2 linked regions of the Actinospica robiniae DSM 44927 genome follow. The protein of the gene in region 2 interacts with the protein of the main gene of each other region in a pairwise test. Links are inferred from orthologs where the notes say so. Each region holds a gene or a part of one and is shown on either strand. Other genes may lie near its edges. The genes, in order: ligA and leuS.

What was found.
Region 1: the proteins of leuS (region 2) and ligA interact in binary tests that used the Escherichia coli proteins (3 or more experiments, as listed by UniProt). The link is inferred for Actinospica robiniae DSM 44927 from one-to-one orthologs.

What each region holds. Positions count from the first base shown.
Region 1 is NZ_KI632511.1:6,807,926-6,822,839, reverse strand. Bases 7,426-10,452 are described here. They hold ligA (NAD-dependent DNA ligase LigA), read right to left. Parts: upstream 10,057-10,452; coding sequence 7,795-10,056; downstream 7,426-7,794. Other genes in these bases: ACTRO_RS29225 (hypothetical protein), read right to left, coding at 10,131-10,430; ACTRO_RS29235 (putative bifunctional diguanylate cyclase/phosphodiesterase), read right to left, coding at 7,426-7,451. Also shown: Asp-tRNA(Asn)/Glu-tRNA(Gln) amidotransferase subunit GatB, read right to left, coding at 1-1,458; ACTRO_RS29260 (hypothetical protein), read right to left, coding at 1,502-1,789; Asp-tRNA(Asn)/Glu-tRNA(Gln) amidotransferase subunit GatA, read right to left, coding at 1,871-3,376; Asp-tRNA(Asn)/Glu-tRNA(Gln) amidotransferase subunit GatC, read right to left, coding at 3,381-3,689; ACTRO_RS29245 (hypothetical protein), read right to left, coding at 3,830-4,840; ACTRO_RS44095 (RNA polymerase sigma factor), read right to left, coding at 4,833-5,270; more of ACTRO_RS29235, read right to left, coding at 5,355-7,425; ACTRO_RS29220 (polysaccharide deacetylase family protein), read right to left, coding at 10,497-11,399; ACTRO_RS29215 (methionine synthase), read right to left, coding at 11,493-12,521; ACTRO_RS29210 (hypothetical protein), read left to right, coding at 12,647-13,135; ACTRO_RS46160 (DUF4190 domain-containing protein), read left to right, coding at 13,135-13,545; tRNA 2-thiouridine(34) synthase MnmA, read right to left, coding at 13,553-14,656; ACTRO_RS29195 (Uma2 family endonuclease), read right to left, coding at 14,696-14,914. UniProt on the Escherichia coli protein: DNA ligase that catalyzes the formation of phosphodiester linkages between 5'-phosphoryl and 3'-hydroxyl groups in double-stranded DNA using NAD as a coenzyme and as the energy source for the reaction.
Region 2 is NZ_KI632511.1:5,301,874-5,317,165, forward strand. What follows is about bases 11,888-15,292. They hold leuS (leucine--tRNA ligase), read right to left. Parts: upstream 14,986-15,292; coding sequence 12,088-14,985; downstream 11,888-12,087. Other genes in these bases: ACTRO_RS22415 (prepilin peptidase), read right to left, coding at 11,888-11,925; ACTRO_RS43710 (peptidoglycan-binding domain-containing protein), read left to right, coding at 15,292-15,292. Also shown: ACTRO_RS22355 (AfsR/SARP family transcriptional regulator), read right to left, coding at 1-2,575; ACTRO_RS22360 (pilus assembly protein TadG-related protein), read right to left, coding at 2,599-3,093; ACTRO_RS43695 (TadE/TadG family type IV pilus assembly protein), read right to left, coding at 3,090-3,560; ACTRO_RS22370 (TadE/TadG family type IV pilus assembly protein), read right to left, coding at 3,535-4,002; ACTRO_RS43700 (hypothetical protein), read right to left, coding at 4,016-4,288; ACTRO_RS22380 (type II secretion system F family protein), read right to left, coding at 4,314-5,210; ACTRO_RS22385 (type II secretion system F family protein), read right to left, coding at 5,221-6,090; ACTRO_RS22390 (TadA family conjugal transfer-associated ATPase), read right to left, coding at 6,104-7,402; ACTRO_RS22395 (CpaE/TadZ family protein), read right to left, coding at 7,404-8,540; ACTRO_RS43705 (hypothetical protein), read right to left, coding at 8,552-9,355; ACTRO_RS22405 (hypothetical protein), read left to right, coding at 9,799-10,281; ACTRO_RS22410 (hypothetical protein), read left to right, coding at 10,266-11,429; more of ACTRO_RS22415, read right to left, coding at 11,449-11,887.

The sequences.
Region 1 (14,914 bases), 1.5 Mb from region 2 along the record:
GGCCTGGCCCTTGGTCGCCTTCATCACCGCACCGATGATCACACCGGCGGCGGCGTGGTTGCCGCCACGGATCTTGTCGGCCACGGCCGGGTTGGCGGCGATCGCGTCGTCGATCGCGGCGAGCAGGGCGGTGTCGTCGGAGACGACCTTCAGGCCGCGGGCGGCCACCACCGCGTCCGGGTCGCCCTCGCCGGCCAGCACGCCCTCGATGACCTGGCGGGCCAGCTTGTCGCTGAGCTCGCCGGCCGAGACCAGCGCGACGATCCGGGCCACATGGGCCGGGGTGATGGGCAGCTCGGCCAGCTCCACCGTGCGCTCGTTCGCGGTGCGGGCCAGCTCGCCCAGCCACCACTTGCGGGCCGAGGTCGGGTCCGCGCCGGCCGCGATGGTCGCCTCGATCAGGTCGAGGGCGCCGGCGTTGACCACCGACTGCATGTCGAAGTCCGAGATGACCCAGTCGGAGGCGAGCCGCTTGCGGCGGGCGCCCGGCAGCTCCGGCAGGGTCTCGCGGAGCTTGTCCACCCACTCCCGGGCCGGGGCGATCGGGACCAGGTCGGGCTCGGGGAAGTAGCGGTAGTCCTCCGCCTCCTCCTTCACCCGGCCCGAGGTGGTCGTGCCCTTGTCCTCGTGGAAGTGGCGCGTCTCCTGCACGATCGTGCCGCCGGACGCGAGCACCGCGGCGTGCCGCTGGATCTCGAAGCGGGCGGCCCGCTCCACCGACCGCAGGGAGTTGACGTTCTTGGTCTCGGACCGGGTGCCGAACTTCTCCGAGCCGGTCGGCTTGAGCGAGAGGTTCACGTCGCAGCGCATCTGGCCACGCTCCATCCGCGCCTCCGAGACGCCGAGCGCGACGATCAGCTCACGCAGTTCGGCCACGTACGCGCGGGCCACCGCGGCGGCGAGGTGGCCGGGCACCTCGATCGTCTTGGTGACGATCTCGATCAGCGGGATGCCGGCCCGGTTGTAGTCCACCAGCGAGTAGTCGGCGCCGTGGATCCGCCCGGTCGCGCCGCCCACGTGGGTCGACTTGCCGGTGTCCTCCTCCATGTGCGCCCGTTCGATGCCGATGCGGAAGGTCTGGCCCTCCACCTCGACGTCCAGGTATCCCTCGTACGCGATCGGCTCGTCGTACTGCGAGGTCTGGAAGTTCTTCGGCATGTCCGGGTAGAAGTAGTTCTTCCGGGCGAACCGGCACCACTCGGCGATCTCGCAGTTGAGCGCCAGGCCGATCCGGATCGCGGACTCCACCCCGATCTCGTTGACCACCGGCAGCGCGCCGGGCAGGCCCAGGCAGGTGGGGCAGACCTGGGTGTTGGGCTCGGCACCGAACTCGGTCGGGCAGGAGCAGAACATCTTCGTGTTCGTACCCAGCTCGACGTGCACCTCGAGGCCCATCACCGGATCGAACCGGGTGAGCGCCTCGTCGAGGTCCATCAGCTCCTCGGTGGTCGCGGTCATCAGAAGTTCAGCTCCTTCAACACAGTCATCAGGTTCACTCCGGCTAGCCCGCGGCGGCCGACGTACTCGGTTCGACGATCTCGCCCTCGATCGTCTCGTCCTGCTCGTGCACGGTGCGCAGCGCCACGGCCAGGGTCACCAGGACCGCGGCGCCGGTGACCGCGCCGTGCAGCTGGGCGAGCCGGTCGCCCTTGCTCTTCGCGTCCTTGAACGCCCGCCAGGCGGCGAGCGCGGCGGCGACCTGGCCGCCGGCGAACACCGTCCGGCCGATCCTGCCCTTGGGGACCTTGACCAGCGACTGGTCCTTCTTGCCCCTGCCCAGCATGCCCATACCCGTGCCCTTCTCGTGCGGGCGGGGCGACGCGCGCCCCGCCCGGCAGTTCGGCGACCGCCCTTGCCGTGCCCGCGCCGGCTACAGCGCCGGGACGGCGTCCAGCATCGGCCGGCCCCACTGTGCCAGCAACGCGGCCTCCAGCGCGGCGCCCACGCGGTAGAGCCGGTCGTCGGCCATGGCCGGCGCGAGGATCTGCAGGCCCACCGGCAGCCCGTCCTCCGGCGCGAGGCCGCAGGGCAGCGACATGCCGGCGTTGCCGGCCAGGTTGGTGGGGATGGTGCACAGGTCCGCCAGGTACATCGCCATCGGGTCGTCGGCGCGCTCGCCGATCTTGAAGGCGGTGGTCGGGGTGGTCGGCGAGACCATGACGTCCACCCGGCCGAACGCGGCGTCGAAGTCCCGGGTGATCAGGGTGCGCACCTTCTGCGCCTGGCCGTAGTAGGCGTCGTAGTAGCCCGAGGAGAGCGCGTAGGTGCCCAGCATGATCCGGCGCTTGACCTCGGCGCCGAAGCCGGCCTCGCGGGTGAGCGCGGTGACCTCCTCGGCGCTGTGCTCGCCGTTGTCGCCGACGCGCAGTCCGTAGCGCATGGCGTCGAAGCGGGCCAGGTTCGAGGAGCACTCGCTCGGCGCGATCAGGTAGTAGGCCGGCAGCGCGTAGGCGAACGAGGGGCAGTCCACCTCGACGACCTCGGCGCCGAGCTCGCGCAGCAGCGCCACCGACTCCTCGAAGCGCTGCATGACGCCGGCCTGGTAGCCCTCGCCGGCGAGCTGCTTGACCACGCCGACCCGCAGGCCCTTGATCCCCTCGCGCGCGCCCGCCTCGGCGGCCGCGACCACCCCGGGAACCGGGGCGTCGATGGAGGTGGAGTCGAGCGGGTCGTGCCCGGCGATGACCTCGTGCAGAAGCGCCGCGTCGAGCACGGTGCGGGCACAGGGGCCGCCCTGGTCGAGCGAGGAGGAGAAGGCCACCATGCCGAAGCGGGAGACGCCGCCGTAGGTCGGCTTCACGCCCACGGTGCCGGTGACGGCGCCGGGCTGGCGGATCGAGCCGCCGGTGTCTGTGCCGATCGCGAGCGGCGCCTCGAAGGCGGCCAGCGCGGCCGCGGAGCCGCCGCCGGAGCCGCCGGGGATGCGCTCGAGATCCCACGGGTTGCGGGTGGGGCCGTAGGCGGAGTTCTCGGTGGAGGAGCCCATGGCGAACTCGTCCATGTTGGACTTGCCCAGGATGACCACGTCGGCCTCCCGCAGCCTGCGGGTGACGGTCGCGTCGTACGGCGGGAGCCAGCCCTCGAGGATCTTCGAGCCGCAGGTGGTCGGGATGCCGCGGGTGGTGAACAGGTCCTTGAGCGCGAGCGGCACGCCGGCCAGCGGGCCGAGCCGCTCGCCCTTGGCCCGCTTGGCGTCCACGGCCCGCGCGGCCGAGAGCGCGCCCTCGGTGTCCACGTGCAGGAAGGCGTTGACCTTCTCGTCCACCTTGCCGATGCGGTCCAGGTGAGCCTGCGTCACTTCGAGCGCGGAGACCTCGCCGGAGGCGATCGAGGCGGCCAGTTCGGCGGCGGTGCGCCTGGTCAGATCAGTGCTCATGGTCTCAGTCCTCACCGAGGATGCGCGGAACCCGGAAGCGGTCGTCCTCGGCGGCCGGCGCCTGGGCGAGGACCTCGGCGCGGTCGAGCACCTGGGTCCCGGCCGGACGCACCACGTCGGCCCGGAAGATGTTCGTCAGCGGCTGGGCGTGCGAGGTGGGCGGCACGTCTTCGGTCGGCAGCTCGCTCACCCTCGCCACGGCGCCGACGATCGCGTCGAGCTGCTCGGCGAAATGGTCGAGTTCGGCCTCGCTCAGCGCAAGCCGGGAAAGCCGGGCGAGGTGGGCCACCTCCTCGCGGGTGATCGCGGACATCGGTCCTGCTTTCTGCTCGCAGCGGCGCCCGCGGACGCGCCGCGGCCGGGTCGGACCGCTCCATCCTAATGGGGGTGGAAGGAGACGAGTCCCGCTTTTCACCGGCGCGCGACGCGCCCTGCCGCGTCTTCGGCCGAATCTCAACCCAGCGCGCGGATCATGGTGGTGAGGGCGGCGCTGTCGTGGCTGGAGTCGTCCACGGGGGACCCGCCGTCGAGGAAGACGATGTCGAGCAGGTTCCCGCTACGCACGACGTAGCCGTGGTAGTCGGAGGCGGTGTAGTTGCCGTTCACCTGCGCGGGCCGGCCCTGATCGGTACGCCTGATGTCGGTGTAGGCCACACCGTCGGAGACCGTCGCGGTCTTCGTGGCCACCTCCGTGGAGGGCACGTTCTTCACATCGGTCATGTCCTTGAGAACCGAGCACGCCCCCACATCCCTGACCAGCGCAGCGTACGCGGCCTGCGCCGCCGCGACACTGCTATAACGCACGTACTCCTGCCTCGCCCCCGAAGTGCCGTCGAACCCGGCACCGGTGACATCCGCCGTGGCAGTGAAACTGTTCATCGAGAACCCGGCGACATCCTTCGAGAAGATCGGGTAGCCGTTCGCCGCGTCCGCACACGGGTAGAGAATCGGGGTCTGCCCCATCAGCGCCACACCGCTCAGCGCCGTCGACACACCACCCCCGGCCCAGTGCAGCGTGCCGTCGAGCGGCACCAGCGACGGCGAAAGCCAACCAGCCGGAACCGCCGACCAGAACGTCTTCACAGCGCTCGGGATCGAACTCGTCGGTGTGCCCGAGTTCGTGTCGCTCGGCGTGGTGGTGGTCGGGTTCTGCGTCGGAGCGGTCGGACTCGCGGATTCGGACGCCGACTGGGACGGCGACGGGCTCGCCGTGATGACGCTCGCACTGGCCGAGACGGAGGAGTTCGCGACGGGCACCTTGCCGGGACCGCTGTGGTTCAGCGAGACCGCGGCCACGCCGCCCGCCCCGCCGAGCACGGCCACGGTCAGCGCGGAGGAGGCCAGCCGTTGCCGGGTGCGGCGCTGCCGGCCTCGCTTGCGGGCCGCCGCAGCGCCGGGCTCGCGCGCGGCGCTGCTCGCCGACTCGACCACGCCGGAAAGCAGTTCGTCGAAATGCTCAGACATAGCGCGTACCCTCCTTCGAAGTCGTTTCGTGAGTCGAACTGCCGGATGTGTCGGACGTCGCCGGGCCGGCGGCCCGGCCGACGGCCTTGGCGCCGCGGGTCTGCGTGGTCTCGGGGCCATGCCCGGCCTCCTGTGCGAACTCGCTCAGATGAGGGGCCAGCGCCTTGCGACCGCGTACCAGGCGCGCCTTCACCGTGCCGGAGGGCACCCCGGTCTCCGCGCAGATCTCCTCGACGGAGAGGTCGAGCAGATGGTGCAGCACGATCACCTGCCGCAGCTCCGGTGTGATCTTCTGCAGCGCGACGACGATCGCCAGCCGGTCCGGGCTCAGGTCCGGTACGTCGGAGCTCTCCGCGGCCTGGCGCCGGTGCGCGGTGAACGTCGGCGCCCCGCAGCAGGCGCGCTCGATGGTGTCACGCCTCTGCGGCACGACCGGTTGTCACTCGGGCGGATTACTTTTCGCGGGCTGGGATCGGCGGGGACGGGCTGGGCCGAGAGAGCGCTCGGACGCCGGTCAGGGGGCGCCGCGCAGCGAAGGCCGGTTCTTCGGCCCGGGCAGCGCCGCGGTCGGACGGCCGTGCGCGACGGCCTGGGCCCGGCGGTTGAGCCACGCCGTGGCCTCGTGCGCGGGCAGCGCCTTGGCCAGCAGCCAGCCCTGGGCGATGTCGCAGCCGAGTTCGGCCAGGCGCTGCCAGGTCACCTGGTCCTCCACGCCCTCGGCGACCACCTTCAGGCCGAGCGAGTGGGCGAGGTCCACGGTGGAGCGCACGATCGCGGCGTCCTCCTGGTCGTGCACCAGCCGGGCCACGAAGGATTTGTCGATCTTGATCTCGCGCACCGGCACGCTGCGCAGCAGCACCAGGGAGGAGTAGCCGGTGCCGAAGTCGTCCAGCGACAGGTTCACCCCGAGCGCGTCGAGGCGGTGCAGGGTGGCCTTCGCGCGCTCAGGGTCCTGCAACAGCACCCGCTCGGTGATCTCGAGCTGCAGCGCGGCCGGCGGCACGCGGTGCTTGCGCAGGCCTTCCTGGATCGCGGCGACGAAGTTGGGGCCGTGGATGTCGCGCATGGAGACGTTCACCGCGACCGGCACCGACAGGCCCGAGCGCCACCAGACTGCGGCCTGCGCCAGCGCCCGCTCGACCACGTACGTGGTGAGCGTCGGCATCAGGCCGGTCTGCTCGGCGAGCTGGACGAACTCCTCCGGGTTGACCGGGCCGCGTCCGGCGTGGTTCCACCGCACCAGGCCCTCGAAGCCGACGACCTGGCCGGTGGCGAACGCCACCTTCGGCTGGTAGTGCAGCTGGATCTCGCCGCCGGCCAGCGCGCGGCGCAGGTCGCCGAGCAGCGCGAGCCGGTCCGGGGTGTTCTGGTCCCGGCCCGCCTCGTAGACCGCGATGCCCGAGCGCGAGCGCTTGGCCTGGTACATGGCCACGTCCGCGCGCTGGAGCAGCTGTTCGAAGTCGTCCGCGTCCCGGGGATACTCGGCCACGCCGATGGAGCACTCGAGGTCGAGCGTGTAGGCCTCGAGCTGGAACGGGATCGTGAAGCACTCGGCGATCCGGTGCGCGGCGGAGAAGGCCTCCTGCTCGGTGCGCACGTTCGGCAGCAGCACCACGAACTCGTCGCCGCTCCACCGGGCCAGCATGCCCTGGCTGCCGACGCAGGCGGAGAGCCGACTGGCCACCACGCGCAGCAGCTGATCCCCGATCAGGTGCCCGAGCGTGTCGTTGACGTCCTTGAACCGGTCGAGGTCGAGCAGCAGCACGCCCACCCGGCCGCCGGTGCGCTCGGCCACCTCCAGCGCCTTGTCCCCCTCGGCGCGCAGCAGCCGGCCGTTGGGCAGCCCGGTGAGCACGTCGTGCTTGGACTCCCACTCGCGCTCCCACCGCTCGGTGGTGCTGCCGTGCACGACGTAGATGGCGGGCAGCAGGCACAGCAGCAGCCAGCCGTGACGCATCGTCAGCCCCACCACGAGCGGGGCCAGGCAGACCATGGCGCCGGACGCGCGGGTCTGCCGCCAGCCGTCCCGGCGCAGCTGCAGCGAGAACGGCAGGCCGCGCACCTGCGCCACGTAGCCCCAGACCAGCGAGTGGTTGACGACGACGATGACGCAGCCGGTGACGATCAGGGCGCTGACCCTGGCCGGCCCGAGCACGTTGGCGTGGACCGCGCTGTTGCCGTTCCGGTCGACCAGCAGGGTGAACAGGAACGAGCCGGCGAAGTAGGAGATGGCCTGCTGGCAGACGTTGAACGCGATCCGGTCGAAGGTGTGCCGGCGGCCGACCTCGGCCAGCAGCATGCCCAGGGCTTGGGCGAGCACCGCGTCCTGCCAGCCGTCCACGGCGTAGATGGCCGAGGCGAAGGCGAGGCCGAGGCTGGCGCCGTCGGTGTTGCGGCGGGACAGGACCGGCCGGGCCTCGCCCAGGACGACCAGCGCGATCAGCAGCCAGAGCACCGCGGGCTGCAGCTGCAGCCGGCCGGCCGCGCCCGCTCCGGTCCACAGGGAGTAGAGCGCGGCGGCGATCGCGGCGCCGCCGCCGCCTATGACGAGACTGAGGTAGGCGCGCGGACGCCAGGTCGGATCCGTCCAGAACATCCGGAACCGCGCCATCTCCACCTCCGTCGTCGAGCCGGTTCAGTCACTCAGGCACGGGCCGATCACTCCGGCCGGACGCGCCGGGCACGCGACGGGAGCGCGTGAGCAACCAGGCTAATCGCATAGCACGTATTCAGGTGAAAGCTTGGCCGATTCGTGACGGTGAATCAGATGATCTTCGTCTCCGCGCCCACCCTGGCCTGCGCGGACACGGGAGGGGTAGCGCGCGCCGCCCGCGCCGGGCTCACACGCCAGGGCGCGCGCCGGGCACGCGCCCCCGCCGGGTCGTCAAACCGGCGCCGACTCCGCGACGCCGGTTTGAAGACCCGGCCCAGGCGGACGGGCGGGCCGGCGGCCCCTACGCGATCTCCTCGTCGGCGTCCGCGGCGGCGTCCGCCGCCTCCTCGGCCCCGGACTTCTCGGCGGCCGGCGTCTGTTCGGGCTCGGCGGCGGTCAGCTCCCCGGCCAGCAGCGCGCGGAAGCCGGCCTCGTCGAGCACCGGCACGCCGAGCTCGGTGGCCTTGTCAGCCTTGCTGCCCGGGTTCTCCCCCACCACGACGTACGAGGTCTTCTTCGAGACCGAGCCGGACACCTTCGCGCCGGCTTCCTGCGCCGCGTCCTTGGCACCGTCCCGGGTGAAGCCCTCGAGCGTGCCGGTGATCACGACCGTCAGCCCGGCCAGCGGCTGCGGCCCGGCGGCGCGGGCGGGCACGGTCGGGCGCACGCCGGCGGCGAGCCAGCGCTCGATGATCTCCCGGTGCCAGTCCACGGTGAACCACTCGACCACGGCCTGCGCGATGGTCGGGCCGACACCGTCGATGCCGGCGAGGTCCTCCGCGCTCGCGTCGCGCAGCGCCTCGAGCGAGCCGAGCACTCGGGCCAGCTCACGGGCCGCGCTCGGGCCCACATGCCGGATGGACAGGGCGGTCAGATACCGCCACAGCTCCTTGGTCTTCGCCGCCTCGATCTGCTCGAGCAGCTGGGCCGTGGTCTTGGTCGGCGCCGAGGGCTTGGCCTTGGTGCCCTTGGTGTAGAAGTACGGCACGAGTTCGAGCGCGCCCTCGGCCGCCTCCTTGCCCCGGGCCTTCTGGTACATCCGCGGCTCGGCCAGCTTCTCCACCGTCAGCTCGAACAGTTCGCTCTCGGAGGTGAGCGGCGCCTCGCCCGAGTCCGGCGCGGTCAGTGCGGCCGCGGCCTCGTAGCCGAGGGCCTCGATGTCCAGCGCACTGCGCCCGGCCAGATAAGCCATCCGCTCCTTGAGCTGGCCCGGGCAGCTGCGCGAGTTGGGACAGCGCAGGTCGATGTCGCCCTCTTTCTGCGGGGCGATCGGCGTGGCGCAGGACGGGCACTCGGCCGGCATCACGAACTCGAGCTCCTCGCCCGTGCGCAGCTCGACCACCGGCCCGACCACCTCGGGGATGACGTCGCCGGCCTTGCGCAGCACGATCGTGTCGCCGATCAGCACGCCCTTGCGCTTGACCACCTCCTGGTTGTGCAGGGTGGCCTGGGCGACGGTGGACCCGGCCACCGTCACCGGCTCCATCACCGCGTACGGGGTGACCCGGCCGGTGCGCCCCACCTGCACCCTGATGTCCAGGAGCTTGGTGGTGACCTCCTCCGGCGGGTACTTGTACGCGATGGCCCAGCGCGGATCCTTGCTGGTCGCGCCGAGCCGGCCCTGCAGGGCGAGGTTGTCCACCTTGACCACGACGCCGTCGATCTCGTGCTCCACGTCGTGCCGGTGCTTGCCGTAGTACTCGATATAAGCGAGCACCTCGTCGAGCGACTCGACCACCTTGACCCGGTCGGAAGTCGGCAGGCCCCAGGCGCGCAGCAGCTCGTACGCGTGCGACTGGGAAGTCACGTCCAGGCCGCGGCGGGCGCCGATCCCGTGCACGACCATGCGCAGCGGCCGCTGGGCTGTGACCCGCGGGTCCTTCTGCCGCAGCGAGCCGGCCGCGGTGTTGCGCGGGTTGGCGTAGGAGCGGCCCTCGTGCTCCATCGCCCAGGCGTTGAACTCCTCGAACTGCGCGCTCGGGAAGTAGATCTCCCCGCGCACCTCGACCAGCTCGGGCACCGGGTGCTCGGCCGAGCCGGTCAGCTTCGACGGGATGCCCTTGATGGTGCGCACGTTGGCCGTGACGTCCTCGCCGGTGCGCCCGTCGCCGCGGGTGACGCCGCGGATCAGCCGGCCGTTCTCGTAGACCAGGGCGACGGCCAGTCCGTCCACCTTCAACTCGCACAGGTACGCGGGCACGGAGCCGACCTCCCGGACCACGCGCTCGTTGAACGCCGCCATCTCCTCGGCGTTGAAGGCGTTCGCCAGCGAGAGCATCCGCTCGATGTGGTCCACCGAGGCGAAGTCGGTGGACAGCTCGGCGCCGACCTTCTGCGAGGGCGAGTCCGGCGTGCGCAGCTCCGGGTGCTCCTCCTCCAGGCCGACCAGCTCGCGCATCATCGCGTCGTACTCGCCGTCGGCCATCGTCGGCCGGTCGAGCACGTGGTAGCGGAACCGAGCCTCGTCGATGACCGCGACGAGTTCGGCGTGCCGGTGGGCCGCCCCGGACTCCGTGGGAACGACGGCCTCGCTGCTCAGGGAGGTGTCTCGCTTCTCAGCCATAGACACAAACTACCGGTGCCCACCGACAGAAACAGCCGACCACGGCCGGTGACGCGCTTCGAGGGTTCTCCTGGTCAGAGCTCCTCGTCCACGTCGAGGTCGAGCAGGTATCTGCTCTCGTCGAAGATCTCGAGCAGCACCACCACGAGTACCTCCCGCACCACTGTGTACTCGAGCATGAGCCCGGGTGCGACGTAGGCCTTGCGGTAGTTGTCGTTCGTTCCGATGGATGCGGTAGCGGTCTTGTGATACGGGTCGCGGGAGAGCACCTTCACCGCGTGATCGAGCATCGCCTGACGTTCGACGGGCAGTTCGTCGCGCGTCTGCTTGGCCTCCACGGTGTAGGAGACCTTGAGTTTGGGACGATCCGTCATGCCACGGTCCGTCCCGATACGTGACCCACCATGCCCCGATGGTACCGCTGCGGGGCCGACGGTAGGTCAGACGTACTGGGTGACGTCGGCGACAGCGAACCCCTGGGCCTGGATGTGGCGGTACAGGTTGGTCATCATCTGGACCATGGTCTTGCCCTTGAGCTGGGCCGGACCGCGGAAGTGGCACAGGATGATGTCGCCCGGGTTCAGCTGCCGGCGCGAGGTCTGATACTCCATGTCCTCTATCTCCATCGCCTCCCGCCACATCATCATGCCCTTGAGACCGGCCTGGCGCACCGCCGCGCGGGTGGTCTCGTTGTAGTTGCCGCCCGGCGGCCGGAATATGTAAGGCGTGACGCCGTACTCCCGCTTCAGCTTGACCTGCTGCCCGGCCACCTCGTCGAGCTGCTGCTGGAAGGAGAGCCCGGGCATCTCCAGGGGATGGGTCACCGTGTGGTTCTGAATGGAGACGAAGCCGGTCTCGTACAGCTTCTCGAAGTACGCGTAGTCGTCCCGGATCAGCGTGTCGGCCAGCGAGAGGGTCAGCGGGATCTTGAAGTCCTTGACCATCTGGATGAAGGCCGGGTCCTTGTCGATCCCGTCGTCGATGGTGACGAACACGATCTTCTCGCTGGCCGGGACGTCCGAGAAGGTCGTCGGGTGGTTCGGGTCGAGGTGGATGGCCTTGGCCGTGGGCGGCGGCGGGGCCGGCAGGAAGGGCTTGAGGCCGTAGCGGCTGGAGAGCAGTTGCGCGTCCACCACGTTCTGCGCGGCGGCCTTCGGCTGCGGCGACGCGGCGGTCGTCGGCGCCTTGGTCACGCCCGCGTTCGCGGCTTGCGCCGACGTGGGCGACCCGGCCGGCCCGTCGCAGGCGGAGGCGAAGGTACCCAGGGTGGCCAGTGATGCCGCACCGCCCATGATCTTGGTGAAGCGGCGGCGGGACCAGGCGTGCGGCTGCGGATCCGTCATGTACTGACAGATGCCGCCGACCGGGGAACGGTTGCCGGATTCTTCAGATTCGGTTCAGCCGTGTTCGCTCGAACGGCCCCGCGCGCCGCCCGCTCACTCCACGTCGGCGAGCGCCTGCGCCGCGTCCAGGCACAGCCGCTGCGCCCGCGCCGCCCACTGCGGGCTCGCGCCGGCCAGGCCGCAGGACGGCGTGACCACGACGGCGCCGGCGATCTGACGGGGCGGCAGGCCGATCCGGCGCAGCGCGAGGATCTCGTCGACGAACTTCTGGTAGCCCGGCGGCACGCTGGAGACCGGGTCCAGCGCCGGGACGACGCCCGCGTAGAGCATGACGCCGGCCTCGACCAGCTCGGCGAGCTCCTCGTCCTGGCGGGTCGTCAGCAGCGACCAGTCCACCGAGACGGCGGAGGCGCCGGCGCCGCGCAGCGTGGCGAACGGGACGTCCGGGGCGCAGCAGTGCACGACGACCGGGCTGTCCGGCGCCGCGGTCTCGATCACCCGGCGCAGCAGGTCCCGCGCGGCCGGCTCCTCCACCGAGCGCAGCCGGCCGAAGCCGCTGGCGGTCGGGACGGTGCCGCGCAACACGCCGGGCAGCGCCGGTTCGTCCAGTTGGAGCACGAGCTTGGCTCCCGGGATCCGCCGGCGCAGCTCGGCCAGATGCAGAGCGAGGCCCTCGGCCAGCGACTCGGCCAGGTCCCGGCAGGCGCCGCGGTCCGCGAGCACCTTGTCGCCGTGCTTGAGCTCGATCGTGGCCGCGAGCGTCCACGGCCCCACCGCCTGCACCTTCAGCGCGCCGGTGTAGTCCTGGGTGTGCTCCTCGAGCAGGTCCAGATCACGGCGCAGATGGCTGTGCGCCCGCCCGTGGTCGCGGCCCGCCGCGTCGGCCACCCGCCAACCGGACGGAGCAAGCTCCACCGCCAGGTCCACCAGCAGTGCGGCCGTGCGCCCGGCCATGTCCGCCCCCACCCCCCGCGCGGGCAGCTCGGGCAGGTACGGTAGGCCAGGAGCGCCACCCAGGCCGTCGAAAACCAGGCGCAGGGCGGCTCCCAGATCACCGCCCGGCAGCGATCCGACGCCGGAGGCGGCTGGTCCCGGGACCGCGGCCCGGTGATCGTTGGTCATGTCTGCAGAATATCGCTACACCCGCTAAGGCGAATCTGCTCCGAAAAGAGCGGCGGATCAGGGCGGGCTATGCAAAACTCTGTCATCCGACGGGTGAGGACTTCGACCGGCTAGCGTTGAGAGGGGTGATCCGCGTGCAGACCATGTTCTTCACCGCCACGGCCGCGGAACTGTCTCGGCTCGTCGGCGCCTGGAGCCGCGGTCGTGACGCGGTGGCGGCGGGCGTGCGGCTGGCCTTCGTGGACGCGGCGGACCTCGATCCGGCCCAGCTGCTGGAACTCGACACGCTGGCGACCGGGCACGACCCGGTGAGCGTGCGCGAGGCGCTGCTGACCCCGGCGCGGGAGCTGGGCCGATGTGCCGCGCTGGCCCCGGGATCGCTGGCTCAGGGCACTGAGGAGCAGGTGGTGCTGACCGTGCGCACCCCGCTCTACCGGCAGCTGGCCGGGTGCGGGGACCGGCGGCTGATGGAGCTGGCCCGGCTGTGGCAGGTGCGCACCTGGGGCACCGAGTGGAGCGCCGAGCGCTACGCCGGCCTGCTGCGCGGGCTCTCGATGCTCTCGGAGCTGGCCACCCGCGAGTACCGCGGCGTGTACGTGCGCTTCGACGTCTGATGTCGTGGTACGTACCGCTCGGCCCGGAACCCGAGGACGCCCGGCCGTGGCCCGGGCCCGAGCCCGAGGACGCGATCCCGAAGCCGCTGCGCGCGGAGAAGGCCTCGCCCTCGACCGTGCCGGGCCTGGCCTACGCCGCGCGCAGGTCCGGCGCGAGCACGAGGACGGCCGCGGCCGTGCGGCTCACCAGGATCAACGTGTGCTCCCTGCTGTCGCTGGTCCTCCTCGTGCTCTGCCCGCCGGCCGCGATCGTCTTCGGCGGCCTGGGGCTGCGCCAGATCCGCCGTTCGGGTGAGCGCGGATTCGGCCTCGCCGTCTTCGGCATCGCCGCGGGCGCGCTGCTGACCCTGCTGCTGGCCCTGGCGGTCTTCGTCCTGTTCGTGCTCTTCGCCTTTCCGCCGCAGCAGTGAGGACGAATCAGGCGCCTGCGACCGCGTCGGCCCGGCGGGTCGCGGTGATCGTGGCCGAGCCGATGACGCGGCTGCCGTCGTAGAGCACCGCGGTCTGTCCCGGCGCGATGCCGCGCACGGACGCGGCGAACGCCAGCATCACCACGCCGCCATCCGCGTCGTAGCGGGCCGAGGCCGCGACCGGCTCGCCGTGCGCGCGCAGCTGGACCAGGCAGTCGAAGCCGTCCCGGCCGACCGGCCCGCACCAGCGCACGTGCCCGGCGTCGAGCGCGTCCACCGCGAGCTCCTCGGCCGTGCCCACGGTGACGGTGTTCTCGACCGGCGAGATCTCCAGCACGTAGCGCGGGCGCCCGTCCCCGGCCGGATCCCCGATTCGCAGGCCCTTGCGCTGCCCGATGGTGTACCCGTACGCCCCCTGATGCTCCCCGACCACGGCGCCGGAGCTGTCCACGATCTTGCCGGGCGCGGTGCCGAGGCGCTCGGCCAGGAACCCGCGGGTGTCGCCGTCGGCGATGAAGCAGACGTCGTGCGAGTCCGGCTTGTCCGCGACGGCGAGCCCGAGCCGCTCCGCCTCGGCGCGCACGTCGGTCTTGAGCGAGTCGCCGAGCGGGAAAAGCGCGCCGGCCAGCTGCCGGGCGTCGAGCACACCGAGGACGTAGGACTGGTCCTTGGCCGGGTCCAGAGCGCGATGCAGCTCCCGCCCGCCGTCCGGCCCGTCCACGATCCGCGCGTAGTGCCCGGTGCACACCGCGTCGAAGCCGAGCGCCTGCGCCTTGTCCAGCACCGCGGCGAACTTGATCTTCTCGTTGCAGCGCAGGCAGGGGTTGGGCGTGCGCCCCGCGGCGTACTCGGCGACGAAGTCGTCCACCACGTCCGCGTGGAAGCGCTCGGCCATGTCCCACACATAGAACGGGATGCCGATCACGTCGGCGGCCCGCCGCGCGTCGCGCGAATCCTCGACGGTGCAGCAGCCGCGGGCCCCGGTACGGAAGGACTGCGGGTTGCGCGAGAGCGCCAAGTGCACCCCGGTCACTTCATGCCCCGCCGCCACCGCGCGGGCGGCCGCCACCGCCGAGTCGACTCCGCCGGACATCGCTGCTAGTACTCGCATACCTCAAGGGTACGTGAGCCGGACAGGGGATTTTTCGTACTACCGGGACGGGACGCGCAAGGGGATGTCGAGGGCGAACGGGACGTCGGTCACCAGTCGGCCCACGTGGGCGCGCTTCCACTCGAACCGGTCGCCGACCAGCCGGTGCTCGTGCACCACCGGATCGTCGTCCTCGCCACGCTCGATCAGCCAGAATGAGGCGATGCCCATCATCGCGTACATGGCGGGCTTGTCCTCGCGGTCGCGCTCCTCGGATTC
Region 2 (15,292 bases):
CGCGGGCGACGTCGGCGGTGGTGCCGCGGGGCCACAGGGCCGCGGCGAGCACGCTCGGGTGCACGCCGTCGCGGTGGTGCAGCAGGAACACCAGCGCCTCGTTGAGCAGCGGGAGCCGCTCGGTGTCGGCGAACTCGCCGAACCTGGTGCCCACGGTCTCGAGCTCGCCGAGCACCCGCACGAACACCGACGGCTGCTCGTCCGGCAGCGGCCCGGTGTAGCCGACCCCGGTCACCCGCGCCATCCCGCCGCCCCCGCCGCTCAGCGGCACGCCCTCGACGTCGCCGACGGCCCGGAACAGGCCCAGGATCGCCGCGTACTGGTCCGCCGGCAGCAGCTGCGCCTTGGCTTCGAGGCCGAGCCTGGACTCGCGCACGACGCCTGAGTCGTCGATGTCGAGCCGGCCCGCCGCGCCCGCGACGTCCGCGCCCACCACGAAGCCCATGCCGACGCGGGTGGTCTTCGGCGCGATCGAGATCAGACGGCTGAGAAGGGCCGGATGCGGCTCCTCGGCGATCAGCACGAAGTGCGGGGCGAAGGATCCGGCCTGGGTGGCGCGGGCCCGGGAGCCGAGGATCGAGTCGAGGCCGGCCGCCGAGAGCGCCTCGGCCCGCTGGGCGGCTTCGGCCTCGAGCACGGGCAGGATCTCGTCGAGCAGCTTCACGTGCTTGACCCGGGCCGGGGCCAGCGGCGAGAGGTCGCCCGGGAAGCCGACCAGGGTCACCGACATCCGGTCCGACCAGGCGTTGGTGGCGAGCTCGACGGCCATGGCCGAGATCATCGCCGAGACCTTCTCGGCCGGGCCGCACACCGCGAGCACGCCGGGGACGGCCTCGAGGTCCACCAGGATCCGCTCGTCCCCGCGCTCTCCGCCGCTGCCGATGGACACCAGGCCGGGGTACGGGGCGAAGCGCACCCGCGCGGCGTCCCCGTCGACCTGGCCGATGGCCGGCCGCGGGAAGTTCCAGGACCGGCCGTCGGCCGCGGTGAACCAGGGCAGCGGCGCCTGCTCGGGGGCGGTCGGGTCGGCGGGCTCGTCCAGCATCAGCTCGATGCCCTGCGCCCGCAGCCGCAGCCCGGCGGCCGGGGGCAGCGGCCGGTCGCGGCGCACGAGCTCGGCGGACAGGCCGCGCAGGGCCAGGTCGAGGAACCAGACCTCGACCTCGCCGGCGCCGACCCGGATCGACTCCTCGGCCACCGCGGCGTCCCCGGTCGGGGTGGTCGGCCGACGGCCGCCGACCCGGTTCCACAGCTGGCGGCGGCGGTGCCGGCCGAGCGCCAGCAGCAGCCCGGCGGCCATCAGCGGCGCGCCGGCGATGCCGTAGAGCACCCGCTCCTCCACCGGCCCGAGCTGCCGCTCGTCCGCGGAGGCGGTGCCGCGGTGCGAGGTGCGCGGGGCGCCGGCGTCGATGGTGCCGCCGTCGTCCCCCTGCCCGGCCGATTGAGCGGCCTGAGAGACCACGGAGGCGATGTCCTCGGCGGTCTGACGGACCTTCACGCCCTGCGGGTTGGCCGGAGTGAGCTTCGTGTGCGCCGTGGCGGACGTGCCGGACGCGGATCCGGCTTGCCCCTGCTGTCCTTGCTGCCCCTGCTGCGCGCTCGCGGACGCCGCGGAGGTCCCGGCCGAGGAGTCGTCCGTCGTCGGCGCGGACGATCCGGAGGCCGTGGACGAGGATCCGGCGGTGGACGGGGGCATCTGCGTGATCAGGTCCCCGCCGGTCGCGTCGGCCGGCATCTCCAGGATCCAGCCGGGCCGGATCAGCGAGGCCTCGGTGAGCTTCTGCCCGTCCGGCTGCACCCGGTCCTTGTTGAGCTCGTAGATCTCCTTGTAGCGGCGGCCGTCGCCCAGATGCCGGTCGGCGATCTCCCAGAGCGAGTCGTGGTTGCGCCCCTGCGGCGGCTGCACCCGGTAGAGCTTGGTCCCGGAGGTGCTGTCGACCGAGACCGAGGTCAGCGTTCCGCTGTCCGGCCGGGCCAGCTGCTGCCCGGGACGCACCGACGGCAGGTTGCTCGCGCTCGCGATCACCCCGGCCGCCTTGAGCGCCGCCGAGGCGCCGGAGACGTTTGCGGACACGGGCTGTCCCGGATACAGCTGCGCGGAAGCGGCGGTCTGCGCCCTCGGCATCGCGACCGGCGTGTGCCCGAGGTGCGTGATGTCGGGCGCGAACGAAGCGGCGGTGGCGGTGAGCATCAGCAGCGCGGCGACGAGCTGGCGGGCCAGGAACTGGCTCGGCCCCGCCCCCGGCACCCGGGCCGGCAGGCCGACCCCGCGCCGCGCGTTGGCCAGCTCCACCAGTACGCACGCGGTGAACTGCGCCCAGGCCAGCCACACCACCACGGCCAGCGCCTTGAGCAGGATCTGGCTGCTCAGCGGCTGGCGGAAGGTGTCCTGGCTCGGCATGTGGTGCGGCAGCGGCCAGCCGATGAAGTGCACGAGCGCCAGGGGGATGCCGCCGAGCAGCACGGCGAGCAGGAGCAGCGCCCCGAGCGCCCGGAAGACGTCGCCTATCGTGCGCCGGTACTTCCTGGCCCGCCCGGTCTGCAGTTTCACCGGTTGTGGCGGTGTGTACGTCATCGTGCTCCCCCTTCCACCTCGCGCTATCGAATACCCGCTTGGACGGTCGCCGTACCCGTCTCCGTGACCGTGATGGATCCGCCGCCGAAGATGGCGTCGAACACCAGCGGCTTGTAGGTGATGTGGACCGAGACCGTGACGGTGTTGCCCGGCCCGAGCTGGCAACCGTCAGCGCTCTTATTCGCGCCTTCGTTGCCGAAGCTCGTGTCGAGCGCGACCACCCCGCCGGCGTCCACGGTCTTACGCACTCTCGGGTCGAGCAGATAGGCCTTCGCCCGCGCGCACCCGTCGTTCGCGATCGCCGCGGTCCCGGACTGCTGCAGAGTGCCGAGGTCGAGGTTCTGCGCCTCGGCCCGCGCGGCCTGGTCGGCGAAGTCGGCGGCCCGCTCCCGCTGCGAGATGGCGAGGCCGACGTCCACGACCACGGAGAGCAGCACCCACACGACCAGCGCCCAGCCGATCATGATGAACGTCGCCGAGCCCTGCTCCCGATCCTCCCGCGCGCATCGCGATCTCATCGCTGCTCCCGGAAGTAGTCGAAAGGTGCGTAGGACGACTCCGTGAGCGAGAGATTCTGGCCGAACAGGGTGAAGTCACAGGTCACGGTGATCTGGACGACTTCCGTGAACGACTGCGCCGAGGTCGTCCCGGTGGCCTGCTTCGACGGAAGCTGGATCCGCATCGTCGCCGGCGTGATCGGCAGGTCGTTCTGGTCGTCGCGGGTGCAGGTGCCCTGCAGGTCCGCCCAGGCGGCTTTTCGGGCTGGGCCCGTCATATCGTTCGCAGGGTTCTGGACGGAGGCCATGCGCGCGGCGTCGGCGGCGGCCTCCCGCACCTTGGAGACGTCCTCGGCGTAGAAACCGCATCCGACGCAGATCAGGAAGAAGACCATCATGACCGGCACCGCGATCACGACCTCGACGGTCGAGATGCCTGCCTCTCCGCGCTCACGCCGCGCTCTAGCCGTTCGGGCCGACACACGCACCCGCCTGGGTGTAGTAGCACTCGACCGGGCCCTGACTGGCGGCGTCGAGATGGAACTGCCAGTCCGGCACCACGGAGACGATCGAGAACGAGACCTCCATGCCGACCTCCGGATACGCGCCGCGGGTGACCGGGATCGGCGTCGCCTGCAGCGAACCGTCCGAGACCAGTCCGCCGATGAGCTGGTTCACCCACGTCTTCGCGTCCTTCTCGGCGGGTACCTGCCAGGTTTTGGGATTGGCCGCCGCCTGCTCCCGCGCCGTACGAGCCCCTTCCTGGGCAGCCGTCTGCGCCACATGGCGGGCGAACATGGCCAGCCCGAACTGAACCGAGCCGAACATGAACAGGAACAGGAGCGGGGTCCACAGCACGAACTCGATGGCCGTGGCCCCCGACTCCTTGTCCTGCCTGTTCCGGCGAGCGGAACGGGGCGTTGCCTTCATGGCGTACTCGACGTCAATTACCGGGGCCGACACCGGCGCAGGCGGCACCCGGGGCGGCGCCCTTGCCCGTGCCGTTGATCTGGTCGCAGACCTGCTGGCCCTTGGCCTCCAGGGTGGTCAGCAACCAGAAGCCGACCGCGACCACGATGGCGACCACGATGGCCGAGATGATCACCCACTCGACCGCGGATGCACCGCGTTCGGACTCCTCGGATCTCGCCCTCGCGTAGCGCGCCGTGAATGAGACGCGTAGGTACTGCAGCGCCGGGCCGAACACCGTGTTCATGGCAGTGCTCCCTTCTTCGGACTTGCTACCTGAGGCCCGAGATCTGCATGATCGCCGGGAAGATCAAATAGATGAGAAAGCCGGTGCACAGCAGCAGCTGCGCCACCAGCATCGACTGCGACTGCTGGCCCGCCTTGCCCTCGATCTCCGCCAGTTCCCGGCGCCGCATGGTCTCGGCCCGGGAGGCGAGGGATTGGCGGATCTTGGCGCCGTCGTCCGCGGTGAGCGCGATCGCGTGTCCGAGGTCGACGAGTTCTTCGACACCGAGCGTGTCGCCGAGCGCGCTCAGCGCCGCCCATTGGGTCTGGCCGGAGAGCCGCGCGGCGGTCAGCGCGTCGCGGATGCGGCGCACCGCCCAGCTGTTGCTGATCTCCGCCGCCGACATGATGGCCTCGGGCAGGCCGCGGCCGCCGGAGAGGTTCATCGACACCAGATCGAGGAACGCGGTGACCACCCGGCGGAAGTCCGCACGCCGTTCCTTGGCATCGCGGCGCACCTCCAGGTCAGGCAGGACGAAGAACAATGCCGCACAGCAGAGCGCGAGCCACACCGGGACCAGGGCACTGAGGTGGAAGCCGACGAGCCAGAGCGCGACGAAGAACAGCGGCGGCAGGAAGAACCCGACCGCGGCGAGCCCGAGCTTGGTCGTCAGGAAGGCTTCCCAGCCGCGGTCCAGAATCGCCAGGTCGGCCCGCAGGGACCGCATCTGCCAGCCCTGACTCGCGTAGAACTCGGCCGCCTTCCGGCCGATCAGCTCCCTGACGGACTCGGCCCGCTCCCGCCGCTCGGCGCTGTGCGGGCCGAGTTCGCGCAGCGCGTCGATCTGGGCCACGGTCACCGCGGCGCTGGGCCGCGACGGTATCAGGGCCCGGATCAGCAGGAACACTCCGAGGCCGACCAGCGCGCCGAGGGCGATCTCCACGATCACGCGTTCACCTGACCCGTAGCAGGAAGCGTTCCGGTGTCTTCATCTCGGCGAGCTTGCGCAGCCAGAAGAAGCCCGCGGCGAAGAAGGACACCACGATCAGCAGCACGACCTGGCCGACGGCGGAGTCGTACGCCTGGACGTACCGATGGTCGAAGAGCGCGAGCCCGAGCACGACCGCGGCCACGCTGATGACGATGATCTGGACCGAGCGCCGCGTGCCGGCTCGCTGGGCGATGATGCGCTGGCGCATGTCCACCTCTTCGCGGGCCGACTTGGCGAGCGCGCCGAGCACCTCGCGAAGCCCGGGGCCGCGCAGTTTCGCGTTGAGGATCAGCGCGGCGATGATGATGTCCGCGCTCGGGTCGTCGATGTCGTCCGCGAGGTGCTGCAGGGCGTCGGCCAGGGGCATCCGCCCGCGCACCCGGTCCATGAGGGCGTCGAGGTGCGGGATGAGCAACGGCCCGGCGGTCCGGGCCGCGGACGGGATCGCCTGCTCGAGGCCGACGGCTCCGGCGATGGTGTCGCGCAGCGACTCCGTCCACATGGCGAGGGCTTCCACCCGCTGCATGCCGAGCCGTTCGCTGCCCAGCCCGCCGAACAGCTGCTTCCAGAAGAAGACCAGCACCGCCACCGCGATGCCGGCGACCGGCCACCGGGTCAGCACACCCGCGACGATCCCGACCAGCAGGGCGATGATGAGCCGCTGTCCGGCGCTGCGCATCCGGTCGCCAATCTTGAAGCCGCCCTCGGCGGGGCGCTCCTTCGGCCTGAAGCCGACCAGGGCCGCGATCAGCAGGGCGATGCCGCCGCCGACGACCAGGCCGGCCAGGATCGCCTCAAGCGTGGAGATCTGCAGGAGTTCTCGAGGGTTCATCGCCACATCCGGTTCATCGCCACAGTCCGCTCGGCTGATACCCGTGGGCCAGCAGTTCGTCGATACAGGTGACCGGGGAGTGCGGCATGGCCCGTCCGTCGGGGCCTTCCATGAACACCTCCGAGGAGAGCACCCGCCCGTCCACGCCGCTGACCTCGCGCACCGAGGTGACCATGCGGCGCACGGTGCCGCCGCGGTGGTAGTCGTTGCGGCGGGCGATGAAGACCACGAAGTTGATCGCGCCGGCGATCAGCATGTGGCTGGCCTCGACCGGCAGCCGCTCCTGGGCCTGCAGCGCGTAGGTGGAGATGCGGTTGAACACCTCCTGCGAGGAGTTCGCGTGGATCGTGGAGAGCGAGCCGTCGTTGCCCTGCGACATCGCGTTGAGCATCGTGACGATCTCGTCGCCGAGCACCTCGCCGACGATGACCCTGCTGGGGTTCATCCGCAGCGACCGGCGCACCAGCTCCGCCATGGTGATCGCGCCGAGGCCCTCGGAGTTGGGCAGCCGTTCCTCAAGCGCCACCGTGTTCGGGTGCAGATCGGGGAACTGGTCGAGGCCGAGTTCGAGCGCACGCTCCACCGTGACGAGGCGCTCGTGCGCGGGGATCTCGTTGGCCAGGGCCCGCAGCAGCGTCGTCTTGCCGGCGTTGGTCGAGCCCGCGATCATGATGTTCTTGCGCGCCTGCACGGCCGCGGCCAGGAACGAGCCGAGCTCGGTGAGCACGGTGCCGTTGCCGACGAGGTCGGACAGGAAGACCTTGCCCATGCGCGCGCGGCGGATGGAGAGCGCCGGGCGGCGGGTGACGTCCATGACCGCGCTGAGCCGGGAGCCGTCGGGCAGGCGCAGGTCCAGCTGCGGGTTGGCTGCGTCGAACGGCCGTGAGCTCAGACCCGAGTAGGCGCCGAGGATCTGGATGAGCTCGACCATCTCCTCGTCCGACTCGGCGATCGGCTCCACCATCGCCTCGCGGCCGTCCGCGTAAGAGACGAAGACCCGGTCGCAGCCGTTGACGTCGATGTTCTCGATGTCCGGGTCGTCCAGCAGCGGCTGGAGCCGGCCCACGCCGAACAGCGCGGCGTGGATGCCGGCGGCGAGGGCCTCCTCCTCCTCGGCGGTGGGCGGACGCCGGCCGGCGGTCATCTCGGTGTGCGCGTGCTCGGACAGCGTCTGGCCGATCACGGCCCGGGCGTACTGCCGCTCGTCCTGCGCGGTCATCACCGGCAGGCCGCTGATCTGGTCGAGCCGGCGCTGCTCGGCTATCCGGTCGCCGACTTCCTGACGCAGCCGTTTGACGAGGCCGTGGTCCATCTCAGCCCACCGTCCGATCGCTCGGATGCGGCACGCTCTTGAGGTTCGCGGCCGTGGTCGCGCCACCGCGCGGGTTGCTGAAGTACGGGTTGGTCGAGTTCGGGTTCGAACTCCCGTTGCCGTTCGCGCCGCCGCCGGGCGTCACCGAGGTCGGCGTGATCGGGATCGAGGTCATGGTCTCCGCGTTGACCGAGGCGGCGTACGCGGGCTGCGGCGGCGGCGTCGGCTGAGGCGGCGTCGGCTGCGGCGGCGTCGGCTGCGGCGGCTGGAAGCCGGGGTGCTGGGGGTACGCCGCGGGCCGGCCCTGGGGCTGCGGCGGCTGTGCGGACTGCGGCGCCTGCGGGCGCAGCAGTCCGTAGCGGTGGGAGACGGTCGCGGCCAGTTCCCGCGCGCTGCGGGTGACCAGTGCCTTGTCGACGCGGCCGCGGGCCCGGCCGTTCAGCGCCGCGGCGCCGGTCTCGTCGTAGGCGATGACGCCGACCACCTCGGCCCCGGCGGTCGTGGCCGAGAGCAGGTCGCCGACCTGCTTGACGGTCTCCTTGGCCCGTCCGGGCGGGACGATCAGCACGATGCCGATGGGCGGCCGGGCCAGCGAGACCGAGCTGTTCTGGCTGGCGTGCAGGCGGGCGGAGAGGCTGTTGGCCCGGTCCCGCACGTGCGCGATCTGCTCCGCCTCGGCGCGCGCGATCAGCAGCACCAGGCCCGCCTGGCCGAGCAGGTCGACGCTGGGCGAATCAGGGCCGATACGTCCGCAGTCGGCGATCACGTCGGCCCCGCCCGGCAGCTCGCCGAAGCGGTCGAGGGCGCGGCCGAGGGTCGGCCACAGCCCGGTCATGCCGCGCGCCTGGTCCGCGTTGCCAAGTCCGACCAGGATCTCCAGGCCGCCGCGCAGCCGCTGGGTGTGCTGGGCGAGGGTGCCCGGATCCAGGCCGCGGCGGGCCTCCACCGCGAGCGAGACGAGGCCGCGGTTGGGGTCGAGCGGGCCGCCGTGGTCGGCCGGCATGCGGTAGACCAGGTCGCCGCCGTGCGGATCGCATTCCGCGAACAGGGCGCGGCGGGGCCAGACGGCGGCCAGGGCCACGGCCGAGGTGGTGACCCCGGGGGAACCCTTGTCCGCCGCGAGAGCGATGAGCGTCATGAGGACACGGCCTAGTTCCCAGCGCTCGCCGTGCCGCCGGGCGCGGAACCGTTGCCGCCGGCGGAGGGGGCGGCGCTCGCGTGCGTGGAGGCCACGCCGTTCGCGCCGGTGGTGAACACCAGGTTGCCCTCCTGCGAGGCGGTCAGCAGGTTGGCCGCGTCCGCCTTGTCGACGGAGATCTCGAACACGCCGGCCGAGTTGGAGGAACCGTTGTCGCCGGGCAGCTCAACGATTCTCACCGAAGTCGCCAGCAGAAGCGTGACGTCCGCGCCACCGGTGGTGCCGGGCTGTGTCCCGACGTAGTACGCGGAGACCGTGTCGCCGACGCCGAGGCTGGGCGGGTACTGGGAGGCGGTCAGGGAGACCGCGAAGGTCATCAGGTTGCCGTCGGCGGCCGGCGAGCTGTTGAGCATCTGCCCGATCAGCAGCGTGCCGGGCACCAGGTCGGTCTCCGCCGTGTACTGACTCAGCTGGCCGCGCTGCGACCAGGTCACGTAATTGATGGAGGAATCCTGCGCCACCATGGCTTCGCTGATATCGGCGTCAGTGATCTGCTGTCCCTGGGCGACGTGTCGCGTCACTTGGATCACTCCGACTCGGTTTCCCGCCTGCATCTGCAGGTAAACCGAAGCGAGCACGCCTGCTGCGATGAGAAGCAGGGCCAGGGCGGCCAGCGCGGGCTTGCGTTCGCGCGAGGTGGTGGGCGGACGTACCGGTCCGGGGGGCGGGGCAGGCGCGCTCGGCCGGGCGGCGGGGGAGCCGGCAGGCTTCCATCCCGTCATCCCGGCGACATTGTTCTCCGTGCTGCTGCTCACGATCCGTACCCCCGGAGTGGCCGACTGGCTCCTGATAGTAGCGGCGCAGTCGGAAAACTCAACAGGGTCCGCGGCCGAATATGTGGCAAACCGCAACCAGGCGTGCAAGATCATCGCAGTGTTCTGGCTAGAGGCGTCGAAGGACACGTTTTCGCTACACGTATACGCTCCGGCATTATCGGGCTACCGGTGCCGCGGTTGGCCCGGTACGATCCGGTGTCGACCCATCTGTCTTCGATGGGCGATCCGGGACCTACGCAGGGGGAACTGTGCGTTCGCGGACAACTGCCCTCGTCACCGCCATGATGCTATGCGCGGCGCTTTACGGTTGCTCGAGTTCCGTACAGCAAAGCGGTGGAATCAGCGGTGCGGCCACGGGAGCCGCGTCCTTTGCGCCCGGCTCGGCGGCCACGGCCTCGCTCGCACCGGTCTCGGGATTGTCGATGAGCTTCAAGATCCCCTCGGATCTGAGCCTTCAGTTCCAGACCACGGATCAGGGTTCGGTCACGGCCGATGAGATTCAGACGATCCTGGTGTATCAGTATGAAGGCTTCATCGAGGCACTCAGCTCCGGCGAGGCGACCGAGGCGAACTTCCGCTATCTCACCGCCGGCGACGCGCTGAGCACCGAGAACTCCCAGCTGGCCTGGTGGAAGAAGCAGAACGAACGGCTCACCGGCGTCGACCGGCTCTACGCCTTCACGGTCTCGGCGAGCGGAAAGGGCCAGGCCGAATACTCGTATTGCGAGGATTCCACCCGGCTCGACTACGTGGACCTGGGCGACGGCCGGACGATCCAGAACACCGCGGGCACCACGGAAAACTACACCCTGCGCCAAGGCATCCTGGTGCAGGGCAAGGGCGAACTGTGGGCGGTCGAACAGGTCTTGACCAAGGACGGAGCGTCCTCATGCATCGGAAAGTGAAGGGGCGGGCGGCTTTGTCCGCCGCGGTCCTGGTCTCCTCCAGCGTCCTGGCCACGGTCGGGTCGGTCACACCCGCCATGGCGGACAGCGTGGCCATCTGCCCGAGCAGCGGCGGCAGCAGCGGCGGAGGCGGCGGCGGAGGCGGCGACACCTACAAGATGTGGGAGGTGGTGAACCAGCAGATCACCTCGTGCTCCAACGGAGGCAACGCCGCGCAGAGCGACGGCAGCAGCGGCTCTGCGAGCATCGTCCCGTGCTGGTGGGCGCCAGCCTACGACCCGGCGGGCCTGCAGGGCTACGTCCAGGCCTTCGAGTCCACAAGCTCCACGGACAACTGGTACACGATGCTGGCCAAGGAGTACGACACAAACGGCACCGACGCCCCGCCCTCCGACTACAAGTCGGACTCGGGACCGCCGTGGGACAGCTACAACGTCGGTACGACACCCCTGGGCGAGTGGTACGGCATGTTCTACAACAGTGCCGCCTCCGGGGACCAGCTGGACACCTGCTCCCATGAGCTGGCTGCTCTGGGGGCCAAGCAGTTCTACTGGGCCGACAACGAAGACCAGCCGACCGGAACGCCGGCGGAAATACCCGTCTTCACCGATCTTGAACTCGCCCAGTACGTCGAGAGCGTAGTGCTGCTGCCCGCGGCGCAGGTGAAGTCGAGTCAGGGACGCAATGACGCCGCGGGCGACCCGGCGAGGGCGACCGTCGGCCTGCCCATCTGGTACTGGCAGGATGAGGGCACTACCCACACGAAGGTGGACCAGGAAGTCTGCGTCTTCGGTACGCGGTACTGCGTGGACTTCACCGCCTACGCCGTCTCCTTCACGATCGATCGCGGCTCCGCCCCCGGCCGAGCCTGGAGCGGCGACTGCGTCCATCAGTCCTCGAACACACTGGGGCCGGAGTGGCACGGCCAGTCCGCGTCGGTGAATCCGACCTGCGGCGTGGAGTACTCGACGCTGGCCAGGGGCGTGACGCCGACGGTCTATACGACCTGGCACGTCCACATCACCTGGGACGGGGGCGACTGGAGCCCGCCGAACGACCCGGTGATCGCCACGACCCTCGATCCCTTCGACGTGCAGGACATCCAGGCCTACAACCGGACCTCGCCGAGCGCGACGCCGAGCTCCTAGCGAAAGCGACACCGCGCGGTCAACCCCGGATCAGCTCCACGGCCTGGGCGGCCAACGCCGCCCAGGCCCCGAGTATCAGGTACGGCCCGAAGGCGACCATCGACTTGCGCCCGACCCGGCCCAGCGCCATCCCGCCGAGCGCGGCCACGCAGGCGGCGAGCATGCCCAGCAGCAGCCCCGCCACGGCCACTGGCAGCGCCGCCCAGCCGAGGAAGAGCCCGAGCACGCCGACCAGCTTCACGTCGCCGAAGCCCATCGGGCCGAAGAACCACAGCAGCCAGAACAGTCCGTAGAAGAGTGCTGCCGCGATGGCCGCGACGGCCAGGCGCCACCAGGCGCCGCCCGCCCAGGACGCCGCGGTCAGCCCCAGCAGCCCCCAGCCGCAGAGCGGGAAGAGCACCTTGTCCGGCAGGCGCTTCGTGCGCGCGTCGATCCACGCGAGGATCCCGCTCGCAAACAGGAATCCCGCGTACACCACCCCGACTACCCACTCCATGCGCCCGACGATACCCCGACGGACAGCACCGGGGCCGGTGCGCAGCGTGCGCACCGGCCCGTGGAGGGAACTTCCGCGCGAACCGGCGCCCGAAGCACCGGATTCACGTCAGCCGACCGCGTCCGGACCCGTCACCCGGGCGCCGGCCGCGCGCCGGCCGGGCTACGCCGGGACGATGTTCACCAGCTTCGGCGCCCGCACGATCACGGTTCTGACACCGCGGCCGTCCAGCGCGCGCTGCGCCCCCTCCGTCGCCAGCGCCAGCTCCTTCAGCGCCTCCTCGGCGATGTCCGGAGCCACCTGGATCTTGTCGCGCACCTTGCCCTGCACCTGGACCACGCAGGTCACCTCATCGGCGACCAGGTACTTCGGATCCGCCTGCGGGAACGGGGCGTAGGCCAGCGACTCGTCGTGGCCCAGCCGGGACCACAGCTCCTCGGCCAGGTGCGGCGCGAACGGCGCGACGCCCAGCACCAGTGCCTCGGCCGCGGACCGCGGCACCCGCTCCAGCTTGGTCAGGTGGTTGTTCAGCACGATCAGCTTGGCCACGGCCGTGTTGAAGCGCAGACCCGCCACGTCCTCGGCCGCCCCGGCGACCGCCTGGTGCGTGGCCCGCAGCGTCGCGGTGTCCGGCTCCTCGTCCACCACGCGCAGCTCGCCGGTGTCCTCGTCCACCACGTTGCGCCACACGCGCTGCAGGAAGCGGATCGAACCGGCCACCGCCTTGGTGTCCCAGGGCTTCGAGACCTCCAGCGGTCCCATCGACAGCTCGTAGACGCGCAGGGTGTCCGCGCCGTACTCGGCGCAGAAGTCGTCCGGGGCGACGGAGTTCTTCAGCGACTTGCCCATCTTGCCGGCCTCGCGGGTCACCTCGGCGTCCTGCCAGAAGTACCCGCCGTCGCGCTCCTGCACCTCGACGGCCGGCACCGGGAAGCCGCGGTCGTCCCGGTAGACGTCGGCGGTGATCATGCCCTGGTTGAACAGCTTGTGGAACGGCTCCTTCGAGGAGACGTACCCCAGGTCGAACAGCACCTTGTGCCAGAACCGCGCGTACAGCAGGTGCAGCACCGCGTGCTCGGCACCGCCGATGTACAGGTCCACCCCGCCGACCGGCTTGTGCTCGGTCGGGCCCATCCAGTACCGCTCGTTGGCCGGATCGACGATGTCCTGCTTGTTGTCCGGGTCGACGTAGCGCAGCTCGTACCAGCAGGAGCCGGCCCAGTTCGGCATCGTGTTGGTCTCGCGGCGGTACCGGCGCAGGCCGCGGCCGTCGCCCAGGTCCAGCTCCACGTTCACCCAGTCGGCGTTGCGCGACAGCGGCGTCTCCGGCTCGCTGGCAGAGTCCTGCGAGTCGAAGGTGCGCGGCGAGTAGTCCTCCACCTCGGGCACCTCGACCGGCAGCATCGACTCGGGCAGCGCGTGCATCGCGCCGTCCTCGTCGTAGACGATCGGGAACGGCTCGCCCCAGTAGCGCTGCCGGCTGAAGAGCCAGTCGCGCAGCCGGAAGTTGACCGTGCCCTCGCCGATCCCCTTGCCCTCCAGCCACTTCGTGATCGCGGCCTTGCCCTCGACCACGCCCAGGCCGTCCAGCGAGACTTCGGGGTTGGCCGAGTTGACCAGCTCGGCGTCGTACGAGCTGAAGGCGTCGTCCCAGGCGGCCGGGTCCTCGCCGCGTCCGTCGGTCGGCTTGACCACACAGCGGATCGGCAGGCCGAACGCGCGGGCGAAGGCGAAGTCGCGGGTGTCGTGGGCGGGCACGGCCATGATCGCGCCGGTACCGTAGCCCATCAGCACGTAGTCCGCGATGAACACCGGGACCGGCTCGCCGTTGACCGGGTTGGTCGCGTAGGCGCCGGTGAACACGCCGGTCTTGGTCTTGGCGTCCATCTGCCGGTCCACGTCGGACTTGGCCGCGGCCATCGCCCGGTACGCCGTGACCGCCTCGGCCGGGGTGTCCGCCCCGCCGCGCCACGCCTCGGGGGTGGCTTCCGGCCAGGCCGCCGGCACGATCCTGGTCACCAGTTCGTGCTCGGGCGCCAGCACCATATAAGTAGCGCCGAACAGGGTGTCCGGGCGGGTGGTGAAGACGGTGATCCGGTCCTCGCCGACGGCGCCGTCCGCGTCCGCCGGCCGCGCCGGCACCGCGAACGAGACCCGGGCGCCCTCGGACCGGCCGATCCAGTTGCGCTGCTGCAGCTTGATCGCCTCGGGCCAGTCCAGCAGCTCCAGGTCGGACAGCAGCCGGTCGCCGTACGCGGTGATGCGCATCATCCACTGGCGCAGCTTGGACTTGAACACCGGGAAGTTGCCGCGCTCGGACCGGCCGTCCGCGGTGACCTCCTCGTTGGCCAGCACGGTGCCCAGGCCCGGGCACCAGTTGACCGAGACCTCCTTGGCGTAGGCCAGCCGGTACTCGCCCAGCAGCTCGTCGCGCTCCACGGCGGAGTGCTCGGACCAGGCCCGGCCGTCCGGGGTGGGCCGCACGCCGGAGGCGAACTGCTCGATCAGCTCGGCGACCGGGCGGGCGCACTGCCGGGCTGGGTCGTACCAGGAGTTGAAGATCTGCAGGAAGATCCACTGCGTCCAGCGGTAGTAGTCCGGGTCGATCGTCTCGATCGAGCGGCGCGGGTCGTGGGCCAGGCCCAGCCGCCCCAGCTGGCGCCGGTAGATCTCGATGGCCCGCTCGGTGGAGGCGCGCGGGTGCTCGCCGGTGGCCACCGCGTGCTGCTCGGCCGGCAGGCCGAAGGCGTCGTAGCCCAGGGTGTGCAGGACGGTGTAGCCGTTCATCCGCTGGAACCGGGCGAAGACGTCGGTGGCGATGTAGCCCAGCGGGTGCCCGACGTGCAGGCCCGAGCCCGAGGGGTAGGGGAACATGTCCATGATGAAGCTGTGCTTGCCCTCGGACACCTCGCCCTTGAGCGGCCCGACCGGGTTGGGCGCCTCGAAGGTCCCGTGCTCGCGCCAGTAGCCCTGCCAGCGCTCCTCGATCTCGGCGGCCAGCTTCGCGGTGTAGCGGTGCGCCGGTTCTTCTCCGGGCCCCGCGACCGTGCTCTGAGTCATGTCAAGTTCCTCGCAGTCAGTCGCAAGTGCTTGGTCGGAAGTGTTCTCGTGCCGCAATGAAAAAACCCCTCGCACAGGAGGGGTCGCCACGCTGAGTCGATCCTCAGCGCGGCCGGCCAAGAAGCAGGCGCACAGCTTGCATGTGTGCAGGATACCACCCGCCCCCGCCCGCACGGTCCCGATATCCGCCCTGATCGCGGCCGGGGTACCGGCCGGTAGCCGTGCGCGCTCTTAACTTTCGCCGCGTAATGCGATACCGTCCGGTGGGCCCACCCACACCCCGCCCCTCTCCCCGCGCGAGGACACT